Regions from separate parts of the Mesorhizobium koreense genome, predicted to be linked through region 1. Evidence: predicted binding sites of a transcription regulator. Region 1 holds the regulator's gene; each other region holds the start of a gene.
The links. The regulator LexA, encoded in region 1, represses DNA repair genes until DNA is damaged. The targets are predictions, from matches to a motif close to TGTTCNNNNTGTGTTCNG.

Region 1 (4,963 bases):
GCCGCGTCGTGACGGTCGAGCATCAGGCGAGCGGCCGTGTACGTCTGACGATCGACCTTGTTTCCACCTCGCGTCCGCATTTGCGCTATGCACCCGACCGTATACGCGCCAGCGCCCGTACCATCCCGCCGGGCATGCAACCGGGTTCGGGCGTCGAAGGCGTCGTGCATCTGTTCCCGCCCAGCGGACCGCTCAGGCCCTCTAGCTACGATTTTTCCTTCAGGAGTTATTTTGACGGGCTCGGCGCGAGCGGCTTTTTCCTGACCAATCCCAAGAGCATTTCACTTGCTGCTCCACCAACGCTCTATGAGCGTACCGCCGCGGGCATCGCCCGCCTGCGCAATGCGCTTGCCGACAGGGTACGGGCCGCCGTACCCGGGCCGAATGGTGAAATCGGTGCTGCACTGGTCGCGGGCATCGAGTCCGGCATTCCCGACGACATCAACGAAGCGCTCCGCATCACCGGGCTGGCGCATGTGCTGTCGATTTCCGGTCTGCATATGGCGCTGGCCGCAGGCATCGTCATCGTGTTCATGCGGCTCGGCTTTGCGTTGTTCCCAAGCTTTTCCTCGCGTCATCCAACGAAGAAATACGCGGCCGCCGTCGCGCTCGCGGCGATCGCTTTCTACCTCCTGATATCCGGGGCGGGCGTCGCCACGGAGCGGAGCTTCATCATGCTTGCGATCATGCTGGTAGCGGTGCTGTTCGACCGGGCCGCGATCAGCATGCGCAATTTCGCGCTCGCCGCGCTCGCCGTGGTGGTGAGCGCCCCGCATGAGATCGTCGGACCGAGTTTCCAGATGTCGTTCGCCGCGACGGCCGCGCTGATCAGTGCTTACGCCGCCTGGGGTGAATGGCGCCAGCGCGGGCAGAGGCGGGCGCCCCCTCCGCAATCGGCGTCGTATCTCTGGCGGGGTGGCAGTGCGACGGTGCGGCACTTCGTCGGTCTCGCCGCGACCTCGCTTGTCGCGGGAACGGCCACGGCTCTCTTCGCGGCATGGCATTTCCAGCGCGTCTCACCGCTCGGCCTCGTTGCCAACCTCGCCACCATGCCGATTATCTCGGCCATCGTCATGCCGTTCCTGGTACTCGGTCTCGTGCTGATGCCGTTCGGCCTCGACGGGGCGGCCTTCGCCATCATGGGCAAGGGCATCGGCCTGTTCACCGAGATCGCGGTCGCGCTGTCGAAACATTCACCCTTCGACGCGATCGGTATTTTGCCGGGTTCCGCGGTTGTCTTCCTAACGATGGCGCTCGTGATCCTGACCCTTGCAACGACATGGTTCCGGATTGCGGCGCTGCCGCTGATCGCCATTGGTATCGCGCTCATTGCGCGGCGACCGGCGCCGGAACTCTTCGTCTCGGAAGACGCGAGCCTTGTTGCGCTGAAGCTTTCAGACGGTCGCGTGACGGTCAACCGCAAGCGTCCGAACGGCTTCACAATGGAAGACTGGGCACGCGCCATGATGGCGACAGCCATCGTAAAGCCGGGCGCGACCACCGCGTCTGCCATACCTAAAGCCGCGCCGGAGGTGCCGTTTGCCTGCACCAAAACGCTTTGCGTCGCGTGGAATGCGAAAGGGGTGGTGATCGCCCACGCAGCCACGGAGAAAGCGGCCGGCAACGTCTGCGCAATCGCCAGCCTGATCGTCATCGACGACGCGACTGCGAACGATCCCTGCATCGCCTCTGGCCCGGTCATCATCACCAAGCGTGACCTGGCACGTTACGGCGCTGCTGTCGTTACGTTCGAAGAGACTGCAAAGGGCTTCCAGCCGACCGTGGAATACTCGATCGAAAAGCATTACCGCCCATGGCATGCCGAGAGAACCTATTCACGCGCAGCACGCGGCCTGCCACCTTATCAGCGCCGGCAACGTAGCGAAAAAGGGTCACACAAAAATCCGCCATACCGGGATAGGCAACCGCATGAGAGTAGCCTCACTCATGCCGCGTCCACTCAATAGCGGCGGATCAGCCCGACCAGTTTGCCCTGCACCTTGATCCGGTCCGGACCGAAGATGCGTGTCTCGTATGCTGGGTTGGCTGCTTCGAGCGCGATGGACGCACCTTTGCGCCGGAAGCGCTTGAGGGTGGCTTCCTCGTCGTCCACCAGCGCCACGATGATCTCGCCCGGGTTGGCCGTGTTGGCGTTGCGGATGATGACCGTGTCGCCGTCCAGGATTCCGGCCTCGATCATGGAATCGCCTTTGACCTCGAGCGCATAGTGATCGCCGCCGGAAAGCATCTCCGGCGGCACTGCGATCGAATGGGTCTGGTGCTGTATGGCATCGATAGGCACACCGGCGGCGATGCGCCCCATGACGGGGACGGAAACACCAGCCGCATCGTCATTGCTCGCGGCGGGAACGCGCGACTTCTCCGGCTGTTTGCGGCCAAGACTGCCTTCGATCACGCTCGGCGAGAACCGGCGGCTGGCATTGAGGCCCGGCGCAATGGAATCAGGCAGGCGCAGCACTTCGAGCGCGCGCGCCCTGTTCGGTAGTCGCCGGATGAACCCGCGTTCCTCAAGTGCCGTGATGAGGCGATGGATACCGGATTTCGAAGCGAGGTCGAGCGCGTCCTTCATCTCGTCGAAGGACGGAGGAATGCCGGTCTCCTTCAGCCTTTCGTGGATGAACATCAGGAGTTCGTGTTGTTTGCGCGTGAGCATCGCGATTTCCCCGAGAATCAGCGTAGTAAACAAAACCAGAACAAACACTATCTGTTCCAGTTGTGTTCCGCAACCGTTTAAATTTCAATGAACCACGGTGAAAATCGGCTTTGGTTGCCTTCAGCGGATGAAAAGTACCCGGCACGGATCGCCGGCCGCCGCGGCGGGCGCGTGTGGCTCGCGGATGATGAGGCAGTTGGCGGCGGCAAGGGTCCTCAACATGGAAGAGTCCTGTATGCCGAAAGGCGCGGCGAGCAAGCCCTCCGACGTCTCCTCCGCCGCTGCGCGCACATAGTCCCGCCGGCGGTCGTTTTCGGGCATGGCCTCGGCGAGTCGGGCCTCGCGGACGTCGGGACGATGCGTCCGTCCTGCAAGCCGCGCGATCAGTGGCACTAGGAAAAGATGGCTGCCGACCATGCTCGATACCGGGTTGCCGGGCAGGCCGAGCACGCGCGTTTGCCCGATACGCCCGGACATCAACGGCTTGCCGGGGCGCATGGCGATCTTCCAGAAATCGAGCGTCATGCCTTCAGCCGTCAGCACCTCGCGCACGAGGTCGTGATCGCCGACGGAAGCGCCGCCGAGCGTGACCAGTATATGGGCGCCCGCGGCCAGCGCGCGGCGGAGCGCCGCGGCGATGAGTTTGCGGTCGTCGGGCACAATGCCGAGATCGAGGATTTCGGCGCCGGCATCGCGCGCGATCGCGGCGACGCCATAGCCGTTCGAGGCGATGATCTGGTCCGGGCCGGGGTGGCTGCCGGGCAGCAGCAACTCGTCTCCGGTCGCGGCAATCGCAACCAGCGGCCGCCGCACCACGGGAACCTCCGCATGATTCGCGGCGGCCGCAAGCGAAAGCGCGGCGGGGTCGAGCACGCGGCCGGCAGGAAGGAGCGGCTCACCTTCGGCGAAATCGAGGCCCGCACGGCGGATATGCCGTCCCCGCGCCACGCTTTCCAGAGCCTCGACGAGGCCTTCGCTGACGATGCGGGCGTCTTCCTGCAGCAGGACCGCGTCGGCGCCGTCTGGTACCGGCGCACCGGTGAAGATGCGCACGGTTTCACCCTTGCCGACCGTGCCTGGATAGCGCTTGCCGGCTTGCGCGGCGCCGATGATCTTGAGACGCGCGGGGAGGGCGGCAATGTCCTCGGTGCGGACCGCGTAGCCATCCATCGCCGAGGCGTTGAAGGGGGGCTGCGTGCGCAGCGCCGCGAGCGGTTCGGTGAGCACCCGGCCGGCGGCTTCTCCGATCGGCACGTTCTCCTTGGCAAGCGGCGCAGCGCCGGCGAGAAGAAGCTCCAGCGCACTGTCGACAGGCAGCAGGTCGCCGGTGTTCATGCGCCCTCAGCCCTATAGTCACCTGACTTGCCGCCGCTCTTTTCGATCAGGCGGATGCCACCCAGCACCATGCCGCGGTCGATGGCCTTGGCCATGTCGTAGATGGTGAGACAGGCAACCGACGCTGCCGTCAGCGCCTCCATCTCAACGCCGGTCTTGCCGGTGACGCGCGCCGTTGCGGTAACTCGAAGCCCCGGCAGCGCATTATCCGGCCTGATATCGACGGAGACCTTGGTCAGAAGCAGCGGATGGCATAGCGGAATTAACTCATGCGTGCGCTTCGCCGCCATGATGCCCGCGATCCGCGCGGTTCCAATCACGTCGCCCTTTTTTGCATCTCCGGCGAGGATGAGCCTTAAGGTCTCCGGCCGCATGGTCACCGTGCCCTCGGCGACCGCCAGACGCTCCGTTTCGGCCTTGGCGCCGACATCGACCATGTTGGCCTCGCCTGAAGAATCCAGATGTGTCAGCGTCGAGGTCATGGCGCTCATTCCGCCGCGCTGCGCGCGAGCCTTTCGCCGGCGAGCAGTGCACGCGTGGCCGCCGCAACGTCGGCCTGTCGCATCAGGCTTTCGCCGACGAGGAACGTGCCAATGCCGCTTCGCTCGAGATCGAGGCAGTCTTCATGCGTGAAGATGCCGCTTTCACCGACCAACAGCCGATCCGACGGCGCCATCTTCGCCAGCCGGCGCGATGTATCGAGACTGACCTCGAACGTTCGGAGGTTGCGGTTGTTGATGCCGATCAGGGGCGAACTGAGTTTCAGCGCCCGTTCCATCTCCGTTTCGTCATGGACTTCGATCAGCGCGTCCATGCCGAGTTCGAACGCGGTGTCCTCGAGCGAGCGCGCAACGTCGTCGGAAACGCTCGCCATGATGACGAGGATGGCGTCGGCGCCCCAGGCTCGCGCCTCATGGGCCTGGTAGGGGTCGAATAGGAAATCCTTACGCAACG
Region 2 (4,963 bases), 2.1 Mb from region 1:
TGATCCCAGCCAGCTTTGCGCCTGGGTCATCGCCGCGCCCGCGACGACCAGCAGTATTCCCACCGCCCTGGTCCAACTGATCGGCTGCGCGTCTAGGCCGAATGCGCCGAACTGATCGAGGATCGCCGAGCCGACGACCTGCCCCAGTACGATGCAGGTGAAGAAGGCGGCCACGCCCAGCTTCGGCGCAGCCATGATGCCTCCGAGGACAAAGAGCGCCCCGGCCGCCCCGCCGATAAGAACCCACCACGGCAGCGAGGCAAGCTTTGACCAGCTTATGGGCACGCGGCCGAACGCCGTCCAAGCGACGACGATCATCGCAAGGCTGATGACGATCGAGCAGGTGGCGGCCGCCAGCGGACTTCCCAGCCTGACCGCCATCTGGGCATTGATGGCCGGTTGCATGGAAATGATCGCGCCGAGGCCGAGCGCGGTGAGAAGATAAAGGACGGTCATGCGCAAAATCTTTCGTGATTGCCGGTTGCCGCGCCCTTGATACGACAAGGCGGCGGCATGGCGCATCCCGTTTCCTGCCCGAACCGCCTGTCTCGTACCGGGTCGGTCGAAATCCGGTTCCGCCGAGCCACGAAAACCCGGCGCGGTCGACGCTTCAAAGCCTATGCCGCTTGCGCCAGCCTCTCGCCCGGTACGCGGTACGAGATCGCCTCCGCCAGATGGATGCGTCCGACCTTCGCCTCGCCGTCGAGATCGGCGAGTGTGCGCGCGACACGTAGCACGCGGTGATAGGCGCGCGCGGAGAAGCCGAGTTTTTCACTCGCATCATAGAGCAGCGCTGCGCCCGCCGCGTCCGGCGCCGCGATCTCCTCGATCAGCTTCGTCGCGCAATGCGCGTTGGTCATGGCGCCGGCCGGACCGAGCGCGGCGAAACGCTCCGTCTGAATGGTGCGCGCTCGTGCGACACGTTCCGCAACCGCGCTCGACGGCTCCGACTTCGCTGGCCGGATGAGGTCGCTCGCGGAGATAGCGGGCACGTCGACCCTGAGGTCGATGCGGTCGAGCAGTGGACCTGAGATGCGCGCCTGATAGTCGCTCTGGCAGCGCGGTCCGCGCGCGCAGCGATAGCCGGGCTCTCCCGCCATCCCGCATCGGCACGGATTCATTGCGGCAATAAGCTGGATGCGCGCCGGATAGGTGACACGGTGGTTGGCCCGGGCGATGACGCATTCGCCCGATTCAAGCGGCTGGCGCAGCGAATCGAGCACCTGGGGCGTGAATTCCGGCAGTTCGTCGAGGAACAGCACGCCGTTATGCGCCAGCGAGACCTCGCCCGGCCGCACCCTCAAGCCTCCGCCAACCATTGCCGCCATGGAGGCGGAATGATGCGGCGAGCGGAACGGCCGCCGGTCGGAAAGCTGGCCGCCGGCCAGTTCGCCCGCCATCGACGCGATCATGGAGATTTCGAGCAGCTCGCGCGCTGAGAGCGGCGGCAGGATCGACGGCAGGCGCTGGGCCAGCATCGATTTGCCGGCGCCGGGCGGCCCGACCATCAGCAAATTGTGCCCGCCGGCTGCCGCCACCTCCAGGGCTCGCTTGGCGCTCTCTTGCCCCTTGATGTCGGCCAGATCGGGTAACGCCCCTGCCGCGGGCCGGATGCGCGCCTCCGGCCGCTTCAGCACCTGCGTGCCGCGGAAATGGTTGGCGATGGCGATCAGGCTGCGTGGCGCCAGAATGTCGATCTCCTCGCCCGCCCAGGCCGCTTCCGATCCCGAACCGTGCGGACAGATCAGTCCCTTGCCGTCGGCGTTGGCGCCCATCGCGGCTGGCAGGGCGCCGGCCACCGGCGTGATCGTCCCGTCCAGAGAAAGCTCGCCCAGCACGACATATTCCGCCAGCGCGTCGCCCGGCACGGCGCCGAGCGCCGCCATCAGGCCGAGCGCGATCGGAAGGTCGTAATGACTGCCTTCCTTGGGCAGATCGGCCGGCGCCAGGTTGACCGTTACCTTCTTCGCCGGCATCGACAGGCCGGACGCATGCAGCGCCGCCTGTACCCGCTCGCGGCTTTCCGCCACCGCCTTGTCCGGCAGGCCGACGATCTGCATTCCCACCTTGCCGGGCGCGACCATCACCTGCACGTCGACGGGGACGGCCTCAATGCCCTGGAAGGCGACCGTGCGCACCCGCGAAACCATGTTGCCCCTCCGTGTCCCTTTCACGGGGCAGACAAGCACGGATCGCGATCAGGTGCAAGAACAATCAGGGAACAAATAATCGTAAAAGCTGTAATCCGGTTGTTGCCGGTTGTGGAAAAGAACAAAGGCGGTCGCGACCGCCGTCAGCGCGTGCCGCGTTTCTCCTCCACCGCGTTCCAGAACAGAGCGGCTATATCCGCCCCGCCGAAGCGCTTCACCTCGCGGATGCCGGTCGGCGAGGTGACGTTGATCTCCGTCAGGTAGTCGCCGATCACATCGATGCCGACGAGAAGAAAGCCGCGTTCCTTCAGCGCCGGGCCGATCCGCGCGCAGATTTCGCGCTCGCGCTCCGTCATCCCGATCGGCTCGGCGCGCCCGCCGACATGCATGTTGGAGCGCGAATCGTGCTCCGCCGGGATGCGGTTGATGGCGCCGACCGGCTCGCCGTCGACGAGGATGATGCGCTTGTCGCCGGCGCGCACCTCCTTCAGGTAGCGCTGCACGATATAGGCCTCGCGGAACATCTGGCCGAACATTTCGAGCAGGGAGGCGAGGTTGCGGTCGGCTTCGAGCAGATGGAACACGCCGGCGCCGCCATTGCCGTAGAGCGGCTTGATGATGATGTCGCCATGCTCGCGGCGGAAGGCCGCCACCTCGAGCGGGTCCTTGGTGATCAGCGTCTCCGGCATCAGGTCGGGGAATTCGGTGACGAATATCTTCTCCGGGCTGTTTCTCACCCAGGCCGGATCGTTGACCACCAGCGTCGCCGGATGGATGCGCTCCAGGATATGCGTCGTGGTGATGTAGTTCATGTCGAAGGGCGGGTCCTGCCTGAGCAGTACCACGTCCATCTCCGAGAGGTCCGTCCGAACAGGCTCGCCGAGCTCGTAGTGCTTCTCCGCCCTGTCCACGACGGTAAGCGCCTCCACCCGCGCAAAGACCTTGCCGCCCAGCATGGAAAGGCGATCCGGCGTGTAGTGGAAGAGCCGGTGGCCGCGGCGCTCAGCTTCCAGCGCCAGCGCGAAGGTCGTATCGCCGACGATGTGGATGGTGGACACGTGGTCCATCTGGATTGCGACGCTGAGTGGCATGATCGGGCTTTCCTCAATTTGTCAGGCCGAATGCTCTACATAATTTCGAGACTGTCTGCCAATCGTCGCTTTGTGCGGGATGCATCCAAGGTCGGATTCGTTACCGTTCTCCCGATCGGATCATCAGAATCTTAAGCCTTTTCGGTCAAATTCGTCGCCGGTGCGGGCGGGACCGGCACCGCTGTGGAGCGTGGACCGGAACTGAGATGAACGCCGTCTTCCCCTTGCGCGAAAGCCTGCAGGACGAAATCGAGCTGACAATCCTGATGCCCTGCCTCAACGAGGCGGAGACGATCGCGGTTTGCGTGACCAAGGCGCTTGCCTTTCTGGCCGGATACGGGATTTCGGGTGAAGTGCTCATCGCCGACAATGGCAGCACGGACGGTTCGCAGAAGATTGCCGCCGATCTCGGCGCCCGCGTCATCGCGGTGTCGGACAAGGGCTATGGTGCTGCGCTGCGCGGCGGGATCGCCAGGGCGAGAGGCCGCTACATCATCATGGGCGACGCCGACGACAGCTACGATTTCTCCGCGCTGGAAGCTTTCGTCGACCGGTTGCGCGCCGGCGCCGACCTTGTCATGGGCAACCGCTTCAAGGGCGGGATCGAACGCGATGCCATGCCGGCTCTGCATCGTTATCTTGGAAACCCGGTGCTGAGTTGGCTCGGGCGGCTCCTGTTCAGGATCGACGCAGGCGATTTCCATTGTGGTTTGCGCGGGTTCAACGCCGTGTCCATCCGCTCGCTCGATCTGCACACGACAGGCATGGAATTCGCCAGCGAGATGGTTGTCCGTAGCGCGCTTCAGGGCCTGCGCATCGAGGAGGTGCCGACAACGCTCAAGCCGGATGGGCGCAGCCGCCCGCCGCACCTGCGGACATGGAGGGATGGCTGGCGGCATCTCAAATTCCTGCTGATGCACAATCCGAAATGGCTGTTCTTCATTCCGGGCATGGCGCTGTTCGGCGTCGGCTTCGTGCTCGCGTCCTTGCTTCTGTTCGGGCCGTTGGACATCGTCGATAATCTCTCGCTCGACCTCAATACCTTCATGGCGGCCTGTTTCATGATGGTTTCGGGCGTGCAACTCGTGACGGTCGGCCTGCTCTCCCGATATTATGCGCATATCACCGGCTTCCTGCCGGCAACCAGCCGGTCGGACTGGCTGATCCGCAATATCAGTACGGACCGTCTGGCGCTCGGCGCCGGGATCATCTTCGGCGGCGGCGGGCTTTTCTTCGGCTACGCCCTGGCGCGTTGGGCGCAACTCGGCTTCGGGCCGCTGAACGAACCGGAGATTCCCCGTATCGTGATACTCGGCCTCAGCCTGATCGTCATTGGCCTCCAGCTCTTCTTTTCGGCGTTCCTGCTCGGCGTGCTCGAGATCCCGGTTTCCAGCCGCCGGATCGGAGCGGCGCCGGGCAGGACAAGCCTTCAGCCGGCAAAGGTCGAATGAAACAGCGTCGGGGGCTTTTCGGAGGCCTGACGGCGCTGCGTTTCCTGGTCGTGGGGGTGAGCGCGGCCGGCCTGCTCTTTTTCCTGTCCTGGCTTTTTGTCTCCAGCGGAATGCCGCCCTTTGCCGGGAGCGCGCTCGCATATGCGATCGCATTTGTCGCCGCTTATTCGGCGCAGCGAAACTGGACCTTTGGCGGTGGTCATGATCATGGCCATGCGTTGCCCCGCTATTTCGTGCTCCAGGCAGGTTGCGCGCTTGCTTCGGGTCTGAT
Region 3 (4,963 bases), 1.0 Mb from region 1:
GGACCAGCCTGCCGGGTTCGTGAGGGATAAGTTCGCGCCAGTTGGCCCGGCCCGGATCGCTGGTCGGCGCCGTCATGACCTTGAAATCCTTGGCGCCGTCGGCGTTGGTCAGGATGAAGAAGATATCGCCGCCGTCTTCGAGATCGTATTGCAGGCCTGTCTCGCGCGCCGCCACCAAATGCGGCTTTGAGCCTGGATCGTTCGCCGGAAGGATGCGGTATTCCGATGTCTCGTGATCGTGAATGGCGATGAATATCCATTGGTTGGTCAGCGTCCCGCCGACATCCATGAAGAAGCCGGGATCCTTCTCTTCGTAGATCGGCCGGTCACGCTTCTTCCCGAGCGTGTGGTAGTAGATTTTTGACGGCCGGTGATTGGCGTCGAGCCGCGTATAGAAGAAGCCGGCTGCCTCCGCGTCCCAGGTGCCTGCGCCGCCCGTGTCCGCGACGCTGTCGGCGTTATCGGCCCCGCCGTCGATATCGCGGACATGGAGCGTGTAAAACTCCGAACCCTTGTCGTCGAAGCCCCAGAGCAGCAGCTTGTGGTCGGGCGAATGATCCGCTCCCCCGAGGCGGAAATAGCTTTTGCCTTCGGCTTCCCTGTCGCCGTCGAGCAGGATTTGCTCCTCGCCACCCTCCCGTGGCGTCCGGAAGAAGCGCGGCTGCTCGCCGCCGGCCTTGAAGGATGTGCCATAGGCAAAAGCGCCGTCTTTCATCGGCACGGAGGAATCGTCCTCCTTGATGCGGCCTCGCATCTCCGAAAACAGCTTCTTCTGCAATTCGGCCGTGTCGGCCATCATCGCTGCCTGATAAATGTTCTCGGCTTCCAGATGCGACCGGATCGCCGGGTCGAGTAGGGAAGGGTCCTTGAATACCTCCTGCCAATTTTCCGCGCGTAACCAGGCATATTCGTCGACGCGGCTGACGCCGTGCCAGCTATCGGCCTTGGGCCGCGTCTCGGTCTGCGGCGCGGGAATGTCTGCGAATTTGGCGGTCATGAAGCCTCTGGGGGGGAAGTTTGGAAGAATGGGAAATCGGCTCGAAGGCGGTACGCCGTCGCTTGTTCCATCTTTTGGATATAACGCAATATGCGAAAAGTGTAAGACGGCCATGGAAATCACGCAGATGGCCGCATTTTCCGGTTGAACGGCTTTCGCCCGTCTCCGCCATTTGCCGCCCTGTATGAAAAGCTCCGCCGCATGGCAGGTCAGCAATATTTCAGAAACGGTCCGCATTTCAGGCACGGTCTGCCTGTCTCTCGCCGCAATGTTGTGAAACGCGTTAAAGTTGTGGCGTTCATTATTTCTGTAAGACTACAGGATAAATCGAGCATGTTTAGCCGGAAAATAGAATTAGTGAATTGACTTATACTATTCGAAGCGGCAGTTAGGTGCCGCCTGATGCGAGTCGTGTAAGCGTCAGCTTTCTTGGTTTCGTATCGCTGAATTCCGAGAAAAGAGACAAGCGGAACAGCAGAGTCCAAGTTCTATCGAAGGGTCAGAGAATGGATATGAATGAATCACCTGCCAGAAGCACCGACATGCTCATTGAGCTTACGGCCGATGTCGTTGCGGCTTATGTCAGCAACAATCCTGTTCCGGTCTCGGAGCTTCCGAATCTGATCGCTGACATTCATGCGGCGCTTGGTCGTGTGGGCGGCGCCAGCGAACAGGCTCCCGTCGACAAGCAGAAGCCGGCCGTCAATCCCAAGCGCTCGGTCCACGACGACTATATCGTCTGTCTGGAGGACGGAAAGAAATTCAAGTCGCTCAAGCGGCACCTGATGACCCACTACAACCTGACGCCCGACCAGTATCGCGAGAAGTGGAACCTCGATTCCAGCTATCCGATGGTGGCCCCGAACTACGCCGCGGCGCGCTCGCAATTGGCCAAGAAGATGGGCCTGGGCCGCAAGGCGAAGGGCCGGTAAGCATCTTCGGCGATGATAAGGCTACGGCGCCCGCGAGGCGCCGTTTTGCTGTCGGGCGCACGGATAAAATCTTCGTGCCGTCCAGTCCTCATTTGCTTCCGCGCAGGCGGTCGAGTGCCTGCTTCAGCGCGATATGCCTGTTGAGATCGTAGCTCCAATGGCGCCGCGCGCCCTTGATGCGTTCCCGTTCAATCAACCGCAGTAACCGCACTGTTATACGATCCCGCTCCATGGCGGATGCCGAGAGCAGTTCGGGAATGTCGATGCCGCAAGTGAGGAACAGCGCGGCGCGCTGCCGGGCCTCCGTCGCTATCCTCTCCTTCTTTCGCCTGTAGTCGTCGATCTCTTGGGTCAGCCGATCCATCGGGGTTCCTCGCGCAGTTGGGAGGCGAATTGTCGTGCGACCCATAAAGACGGGGAGAAAATTCGTTGGGGAAGGGCATAGGCGATGGGGAATAGGCCAGCGAAATCAATCCATTGATTGTTTCACACAGAATTTAATGTTCGTATTTTGTTCACGCATAGGCGCGGTTTCGATATAAGAACATATTCCTAATCAGGAGGGATATGTTCAGTGCAACAAGCGACAGCCACCCGACCCGCAACCACCTTGGAGATCGATCGAGCGCGCGAGGCGAGCCCGCCGTGCGTCGTTGGCGACTGCCGGGCGTCATATGGAATGAAGTACGATCGGGCAGTGGAATGGTGCGATTGCCTGATCGATATCGCCTCGGCCCTTTTCAATGTCAGTGGCAAGGAATTGCGGCGGCCGGGCCGTTCCACTCTGGACATCACCCGTGTGCGTCAGATCGCGATGTATGTAGGACATGTCGTGCTGCGGCTGACCATGGCCGATGTCGGACGTGGCTTCGGCCGCGACCGCACGACGGTGCTCTACGCGTGTCATTTAGTCGAGGACATGCGTGACGATGCCGATTTTGATCGCATCGTGGCGACGATGGAGCGCGTCGCCGGCGCCGCCTTCCGTGAGCGGGGTACGATCTGAATGGCGGCTCGGGAAAAGCCGGGCGAGACCGAAAGGAAAAGGCTCCGGATTCTGAAGTTCCTTGTGGCCGGTCCTGTGCAAATCAGGCCGGCATCGGATGAAAAGTCCGTCCTCCTGGAGAACGGCGAGCGCGGCACGATCGCCGCCAGACACGCCGAACTTGCGGCACTGGCCGCCGCCGGCCTGATTGCCCGCGCCGGTGGCGCCGTGCGCCTTTCGACCGCCGGCGAGGCGGCCCTGAGGCGAACGGCCGCGCGGAAGGATCCTTATCGCGAACAGCATGGCGAGGTCACGCCGCAGCGGTTCGATACGGCTGATGGCTGGATCGTCGCCGACGTGAATATGGCGGAATCGCCACTTGCCCAGCTTGCCCGCCGCAAAACGAAGGACGGTACTCCCTTTCTGGCCGAGGCCGAATGGCGCTCGGGCGAAAGGTTGAGGTCCGACTATACGCGCGCCCGCATCATGCCGAGGCTCGGCGCCAACTGGCAGGCCGCGATCGCGTCAGGGCGGCGCGACGGCGGTGCCGGAGGAATTGCCGAACTGACCGATGCGGCGCTTGCGGCGAGGCAGCGGATTGAGCATGCGGTCGACGCGGTGGGCCCGGAACTCTCCGGTGTCCTCATCGACGTATGCTGTTTCCTCAAAGGCCTGGAGACGATCGAGATGGAAAGAGGCTGGCCGGCCCGTTCCGCCAAGATCATGCTGAAATCAGCGCTAAGTGTGCTCAGCCGTCACTACGAGCGCCCGAAGGAAGAACGTCCGCATCGTCGCGTTCTGCACTGGGGAGCAGACGATTACCGCCCGCGGCTTAATCCCGTCGCTGCCGAATAGGCGGCGCGTCTCTCAGGAGCCTTCCATCGCAAGGGATTCTTCGGCGTCCCGCTTGATGCGCTTCACCATCGAGCGCAGGCCATTGGCGCGCTGCGGCGTCAGGTGCTCGTCGAGACCGAGTTCGGTCATGACGCCTTCCGCGTCGATCCGTCCGATCTCGCTGGCGTGCTTGCCTGAAAAAAGCGCAAGCATGATCGCCACCAGCCCGCGAACGATGTGGGCGTCGGAATCGCCGTCGAAGGTCAGTACCGGGTCGGGCTCCTGCGTGCGGTGGGTGAAGAGCCACACCTGGCTGACGCAGCCCTGCACCTTGTGCCCGGCATCGCGCGCCTCTTCGGGGAAAGGCGGAAGTTCATTGCCGAGTTCGATGATGTAGCGGTAGCGGTCTTCCCAATCGTCAAGGAAGGCGAAGTCGTCGCGTATGGCCTGAATATTGCTGGACATGTAATCGATATAGTGAGCGGCCGCCGTGCCGTCACGAAGATTCGGGACGTGCGGCGGCTTTTTTGGCTGGCGGGCCGGTAGGCCAGACCGGCGTTATTCCGCCGGTTTCTCGGCGCTTGCGATGCTACCGGTGGTCAGCGAGCCGTCTTTGTCGTCGAAATGCTTGTCGAGCATCTCGTATGCGAGTTTCGCGCCGGCGCGCGCCCTGACTCCGATCGTATGCAGCGCTTCCTGGCCGACGACGCAGACATCCGGCTTGCGCTCGCAGATATTGCCGATGTCGCTTGCCGCTTCGCGTGCCGCAAGAAGCGCAGTGACCGGGCTGACGGTGTCGGCTTTCTGAGTGCCGTCGCCGGCATCGAATGGGATGAGAAGCAGGACCAGCGAAAGCCAGAAGGCCGATTTGATGAGAAATCCCATTGTCCGTCCCTTTATCCGTCGGCCGTTCCTTCAAGTGCGGCCCTTTCCCGAACCGGATCATGGCAGGAGCGGGCAAAGGAGCGCTTGCCCGAACGCGGTGGATTTTCATCGAATAAGTATAAAATTTGAATGATCGGGCAGAGGCGGCACTTCGCTTCGAGCTGGGATCCGGAGCTTAAGATGCGGTTTACCGAACAAGCCGCCGGAATCCGCCATTCCGGGAAGATGGACACGCGTCAACCGGGGCGCGTGGAAATCGGGCTAAAGGTGCTTTCGTGCCTTACCCTCTGTTTACCATGGCCCGAATTGGCCGCTCGTTGGGGTGCCGGG
Region 4 (4,963 bases), 1.6 Mb from region 1:
AGGTCGGCGTGAAATCCGCTCCATGGCCCTCAAATCCATCCCGAAGACGCGCCCTCACGATCCTCCATCATACTTGTTTCTCGTTTGACTCAGCCGTTGGAAACGGCAAGATCGACGGCAATCGGATAAATTGAATCCTGAAAAACTGCCCGGAGACGAATAATGAGTGCTTCCCCCTCCATCGTCGTCGCGAGTGCCGCCCGCACCCCCGTCGGTTCCTTCAACGGCGCTTTCGCCAATATCCTCGCGCATGAACTGGGCGCGACCGTCATCAAGGGCGCGCTGGAGCGCGCCGGCGTCGAGGCGGGCGAAGTGGACGAAGTGATCTTCGGCCAGGTGCTGACCGCGGGCGAGGGCCAGAATCCGGCGCGCCAGGCGTCGATCGCGGCCGGCCTGCCCAAGGAGACCACCGCCTGGGTGTTGAACCAGGTCTGCGGTTCGGGGCTGAGGACGATCGCGGTCGGCATGCAGCAGATCGCCACCGGTGATGCCAAGATCATCGTCGCCGGCGGTCAGGAATCCATGTCCATGTCGCCGCATTGTGCGCATCTGCGCCAGGGCGTGAAGATGGGCGACTACAAGATGATCGACACCATGATCAAGGACGGGCTGTGGGACGCCTTCAACGGCTACCATATGGGCATCACGGCCGAGAACGTAGCGCGCCAGTTCCAGATCACCCGCGACGACCAGGACCAGTTCGCGCTCGCCTCGCAGAACAAGGCGGAGGCCGCGCAGAAGGCGGGCAGGTTCAAGGACGAGATCGTCCCGGTCACGGTGAAATCGCGCAAGGGCGACATCGTCGTCGACCAGGACGAATATATCCGCCACGGCGCGACGATAGAGGCCATGCAAAAGCTGCGCCCCGCCTTCGACAAGGAAGGCACGGTGACGGCCGCCAACGCTTCCGGCATCAACGACGGCGCCGCCGCAGTCGTGCTGATGAGCGAGGAAGAGGCGAAGCGCCGCGGCGTCACCCCGCTCGTGCGCATCGTTTCCTGGGCGACCGCCGGCGTCGACCCGAAGATCATGGGCACCGGCCCCATCCCCTCCTCGCGCAAGGCGTTGGAGAAGGCCGGATGGAAGGCTGACGATCTTGATCTGGTCGAGGCCAACGAGGCTTTCGCCGCCCAGGCCTGCGCGGTCAACAAGGACCTCGGCTGGAACACCGACATCGTCAACGTCAACGGCGGCGCCATCGCCATCGGTCACCCGATCGGCGCGTCGGGCGCGCGCATCTTCAACACGCTCGTCTTCGAAATGCGCCGTCGCGGCGCCAAGAAGGGCCTCGCCACGCTTTGCATCGGCGGCGGCATGGGCGTGGCCATGTGCGTGGAAGCGATGAACTAAGGCAGTAGGGCAATAGGCAGGTAGGGCAATAAAAAGAGCGGACTACATACCGCCTGATTGTCCTAATGCCTTACTGCCCTGAACCAGGGAGGAGGAACCAAATGGCAAGGACAGCACTCGTCACCGGTGGCTCGCGCGGCATCGGCGCGGCGATCGCCCTCGCACTGAAAGACGCCGGCTATAAAGTCGCCGCCAACTATGCCGGCAATGACGAGGCGGCCCAGAAATTCAAATCCGAGACCGGCATCCCGGTCTATAAATGGTCGGTCGCCGACTACGACGCCTGCGCGGCGGGCATCGGCAAGGTCGAGGCCGATCTCGGCCCGGTCGACGTGCTCGTCAACAATGCCGGCATCACCCGCGATGCGCCCTTCCACAAGATGACGCGCGAGCAGTGGAACGAGGTGATCGGCACCAACCTGAACGGCGTCTTCAACATGACGCATCCGGTGTGGAACGGCATGCGCGAGCGCAAGTTCGGCCGTGTCATCACCATTTCCTCGATCAACGGCCAGAAAGGCCAGTTCGCCCAGGCCAACTACTCGGCCTCCAAGGCCGGCGACCTCGGTTTCACCAAAGCCCTGGCCCAGGAGGGCGCTCGCGCGGGCATCACCGTCAACGCCATCTGTCCCGGCTACATCGCTACCGACATGGTCATGGCGGTGCCCGAGAAGGTGCGCGAATCCATCATCGCGCAGATCCCGGCCGGCCGGCTGGGCGAAGCGGCCGAGATCGCGCGCTGCGTGGTCTTCCTCGCCTCCGACGAGGCAGGCTTCATCACCGGATCCACCATCACGGCCAATGGCGGGCAGTATTTCTGCTGACCGCATGACCGCCGCCTGAAGGCAAGCCCGGATCGAGGGATAGGGCCTTGGGATAGGCCGAATCCCCCCATTCCGTCGCGCTTCGCGCGCCACCTCTCCCCCACCTTCGTGGGGGCGAGGAAAGGAGACCAAGCCTTGCGGCCGGCGCTTCCCCTCCCCCGTCGGTCGGGGGAGAGGTGGTTTGCGAAGCAAATCGGAGTGGGGGTCGAGTCAGACGTGATCGGTCTGCGCCGATGTGCCGAACCTTTCCGCCATTCAATCTCGCCAGCCGACCTGTCCCGCCACGACACGCAAAGGTTAACGGCTTGCGCGCGCGTGTGGACAAGCCTGTGAATATCCTGTGGATGATTGGTGGGCTGGCGGTGGAAGACACAACATCTAGCCGTGAACATAACAGAAACATGTCGCCATCAGTGATTCGTCGCCGCTTTGTTCCGCCTATGGCCCGTTCGTTAACGCGATTTCGCCCTCGGGCATGTGCTGCGGTAGGAATTCGTCAATTTTCATGAAGAAATTCTTGCACTTGGCCCGAAAGAGCCCGTGCGGAAGACAGCGCGAATCCGCGCCGTTAACCTTTGCAGCGGAGTCGGCCCGGAGTTCAAAACCCGCCGATTCAGCATATGCCCGTTAAAGGCCCCCGCCACGCTAGATATAGGGGTGAACAAACACCGAATTGACGTGAGTCACTGATTCGTCGCCGATTCGTTCCAGACTCGTTCCAGTCGTTAATTCGCGCGTTTGCCGTTTTGCACCGGCGGCGATTTCCTATATGTGGATAGCATGCCCGGAAGGCCTTCCACCGGGGATAGCATTGCAACTTCCGCAGCGAAGGCGCTGCCAGGGGAAGGCCATTTCCCAGAGCTTTCAAAGTCGAGATGAATCTCCAGACCATGCCTGACATCCAGTCCGTGCCCTCGGGGCGCGACGTGACCGCCATACTTGGCCCGACCAATACCGGCAAGACGCATCTCGCCATCGAGAGGATGGTGGCGCATGAGAGCGGAGTGATCGGGCTGCCGCTCCGCCTGCTCGCGCGCGAGGTCTATGGGCGCGTGGTCGAAAAGGTTGGTGCCGCCAACGTCGCGCTGCACACGGGTGAGGAGAAGATCATGCCGCCCGGCGCGCGCTTCTCCGTCTGCACGGTAGAGGCGATGCCGCGCGAGACGGATGCGGCCTTCGTCGCGATCGACGAGGTCCAGCTTGCCGGTGACCTCGAACGCGGCCACATCTTCACCGACCGCATCCTCAATCTGCGCGGCCGGCAGGAAACGCTGCTGCTCGGCGCCGCCACCATGCGCGGCATTCTCGAGCGGCTCTTGAAGGGCGTCTCCACCGTCACGCGGCCGCGCATGTCGCACCTCGCCTATGCCGGCCAGAAGAAGATCACGCGGCTGCCGCGCCGCTCCGCGATCGTCGCCTTCTCGGCGGACGAGGTCTATGCGATCGGTGAATTGATCCGCCGCCAGCGCGGCGGCGTGGCCGTGGTCATGGGCGCGCTCAGCCCGCGCACGCGCAACGCGCAGGTGGCGCTCTACCAGTCCGGCGACGTCGATTATCTCGTCGCCACCGACGCCATCGGCATGGGCCTCAACCTCGACGTCGACCATGTCGCCTTCGCCCAGAACCGCAAGTTCGACGGCTTCCAGTATCGCGACCTGACGGCGGCCGAACTCGGCCAGATCGCCGGGCGCGCCGGCCGGCATCTTCGCGACGGCACCTTCGGCGTCACCGGTCAGGTCGATCCGCTCGCCGACGACCTCATCGAGAAGATCGAGGGCCACGATTTCGAGCCCGTGAAGGTGCTGCAATGGCGCACCGCCTCCTTCGATTTCTCCAGTCTCGACGCGCTGAAGCGCTCGATCGAGACGACGCCCGGCTTCGAAGGCCTGACCAAGGCGCTGCCGGCGGTGGACCAGCGCGCGCTGGAGCATCTGTCGAAGGAGCCCGGCATCCGTGACCTCGCCGCCTCCCGCGAGCGCGTCACGACGCTGTGGGATGCCTGCGCCCTTCCCGACTATCGAAAGATCGCTCCCGCACAGCACGCCGACCTGATCGCCTCGATCTATCTCGACCTCGTGCGCAAGGGCCAGGTGGACGAAGACTATCTCGCCAATCAGGTCGAGCGCTCCTCCTCGACCGAAGGCGATATCGATACGCTTTCCGCCCGCATCGCCCAGATCAGGACCTGGACCTTCGTGTCCAACCGTCCGGGCTGGCTTGCTGATCCGACACACTGGCAGGAGAAAACGCGCGAGATCGAGGATCGCCTGTCCGATGCGCTGCATGAGCGATTGACGAAACGCTTCGTAGACCGCAGGACTTCCGTCCTCATGAAGCGCCTGCGGGAAAACAGCATGCCGGAAGCAGAGATAGGTTCGTCGGGCGCCGTCCTGGTGGAAGGCCACCATGTCGGCGAATTGCAGGGTTTTCGCTTCACGGCCGATCAGAGCGCCGAGGGCGAGGACGCGAAGGCAGTCAAGGCCGCGGCGCAGAAAGCGTTGGCCCAGGAATTCGAGGAACGCGCCGAGCGCTTTTCCGCCTGCGCCAATGGCGACCTGGCGCTGGCCTCGGATGGCACCGTGCGCTGGATCGGCGCGCCGGTGGCAACGCTGACTGCCAGCGACGACGCGTTGAAGCCGCGCGTCATCCTGCTGGCCGACGAGCAGCTCACCGGCCCCGCACGCGATAAGGTCGCCGCCCGTGCCGAGCGCTTCGTCAACTATCAGGTCGAGAGCCTGCTGAAGCCGCTGAACGATCTTTCCACCGCCGAGCAGCTTTCCGGCATGGCG

Region 2: the regulator LexA is predicted to act here: its motif matches at 2,207-2,224, upstream of RBH77_RS00485 (YifB family Mg chelatase-like AAA ATPase).
Region 3: the regulator LexA is predicted to act here: its motif matches at 2,431-2,448, upstream of RBH77_RS19430 (cytoplasmic protein).
Region 4: the regulator LexA is predicted to act here: its motif matches at 2,878-2,895, upstream of RBH77_RS07210 (helicase-related protein).

Annotation. Positions count from the first base shown of each region.
Region 1 covers NZ_CP134228.1:3,063,480-3,068,442, forward strand. The annotation lists gene RBH77_RS14575 (ComEC/Rec2 family competence protein) at 1-1,967, shown strand, start outside; gene lexA (transcriptional repressor LexA) at 1,961-2,674, opposite strand; gene RBH77_RS14585 (molybdopterin molybdotransferase MoeA) at 2,795-4,009, opposite strand; gene moaC (cyclic pyranopterin monophosphate synthase MoaC) at 4,006-4,491, opposite strand; gene trpC (indole-3-glycerol phosphate synthase TrpC) at 4,497-4,963, opposite strand, start outside.
Region 2 covers NZ_CP134228.1:99,812-104,774, reverse strand. The annotation lists gene RBH77_RS00490 (DMT family transporter) at 1-456, opposite strand, end outside; gene RBH77_RS00485 (YifB family Mg chelatase-like AAA ATPase) at 618-2,150, opposite strand; gene gshB (glutathione synthase) at 2,294-3,241, opposite strand; gene RBH77_RS00475 (glycosyltransferase family 2 protein) at 3,448-4,692, shown strand; gene RBH77_RS00470 (GtrA family protein) at 4,689-4,963, shown strand, end outside.
Region 3 covers NZ_CP134228.1:4,072,107-4,077,069, reverse strand. The annotation lists gene RBH77_RS19440 (S9 family peptidase) at 1-997, opposite strand, end outside; gene RBH77_RS19435 (Ros/MucR family transcriptional regulator) at 1,504-1,929, shown strand; gene RBH77_RS19430 (cytoplasmic protein) at 2,018-2,293, opposite strand; gene RBH77_RS19425 (helix-turn-helix domain-containing protein) at 2,609-2,935, shown strand; gene RBH77_RS19420 (DUF6456 domain-containing protein) at 2,936-3,769, shown strand; gene RBH77_RS19415 (SufE family protein) at 3,782-4,213, opposite strand; gene RBH77_RS19410 (DUF5330 domain-containing protein) at 4,307-4,633, opposite strand.
Region 4 covers NZ_CP134228.1:1,505,045-1,510,007, reverse strand. The annotation lists gene RBH77_RS07220 (acetyl-CoA C-acetyltransferase) at 163-1,350, shown strand; gene RBH77_RS07215 (beta-ketoacyl-ACP reductase) at 1,452-2,174, shown strand; gene RBH77_RS07210 (helicase-related protein) at 3,050-4,963, shown strand, end outside.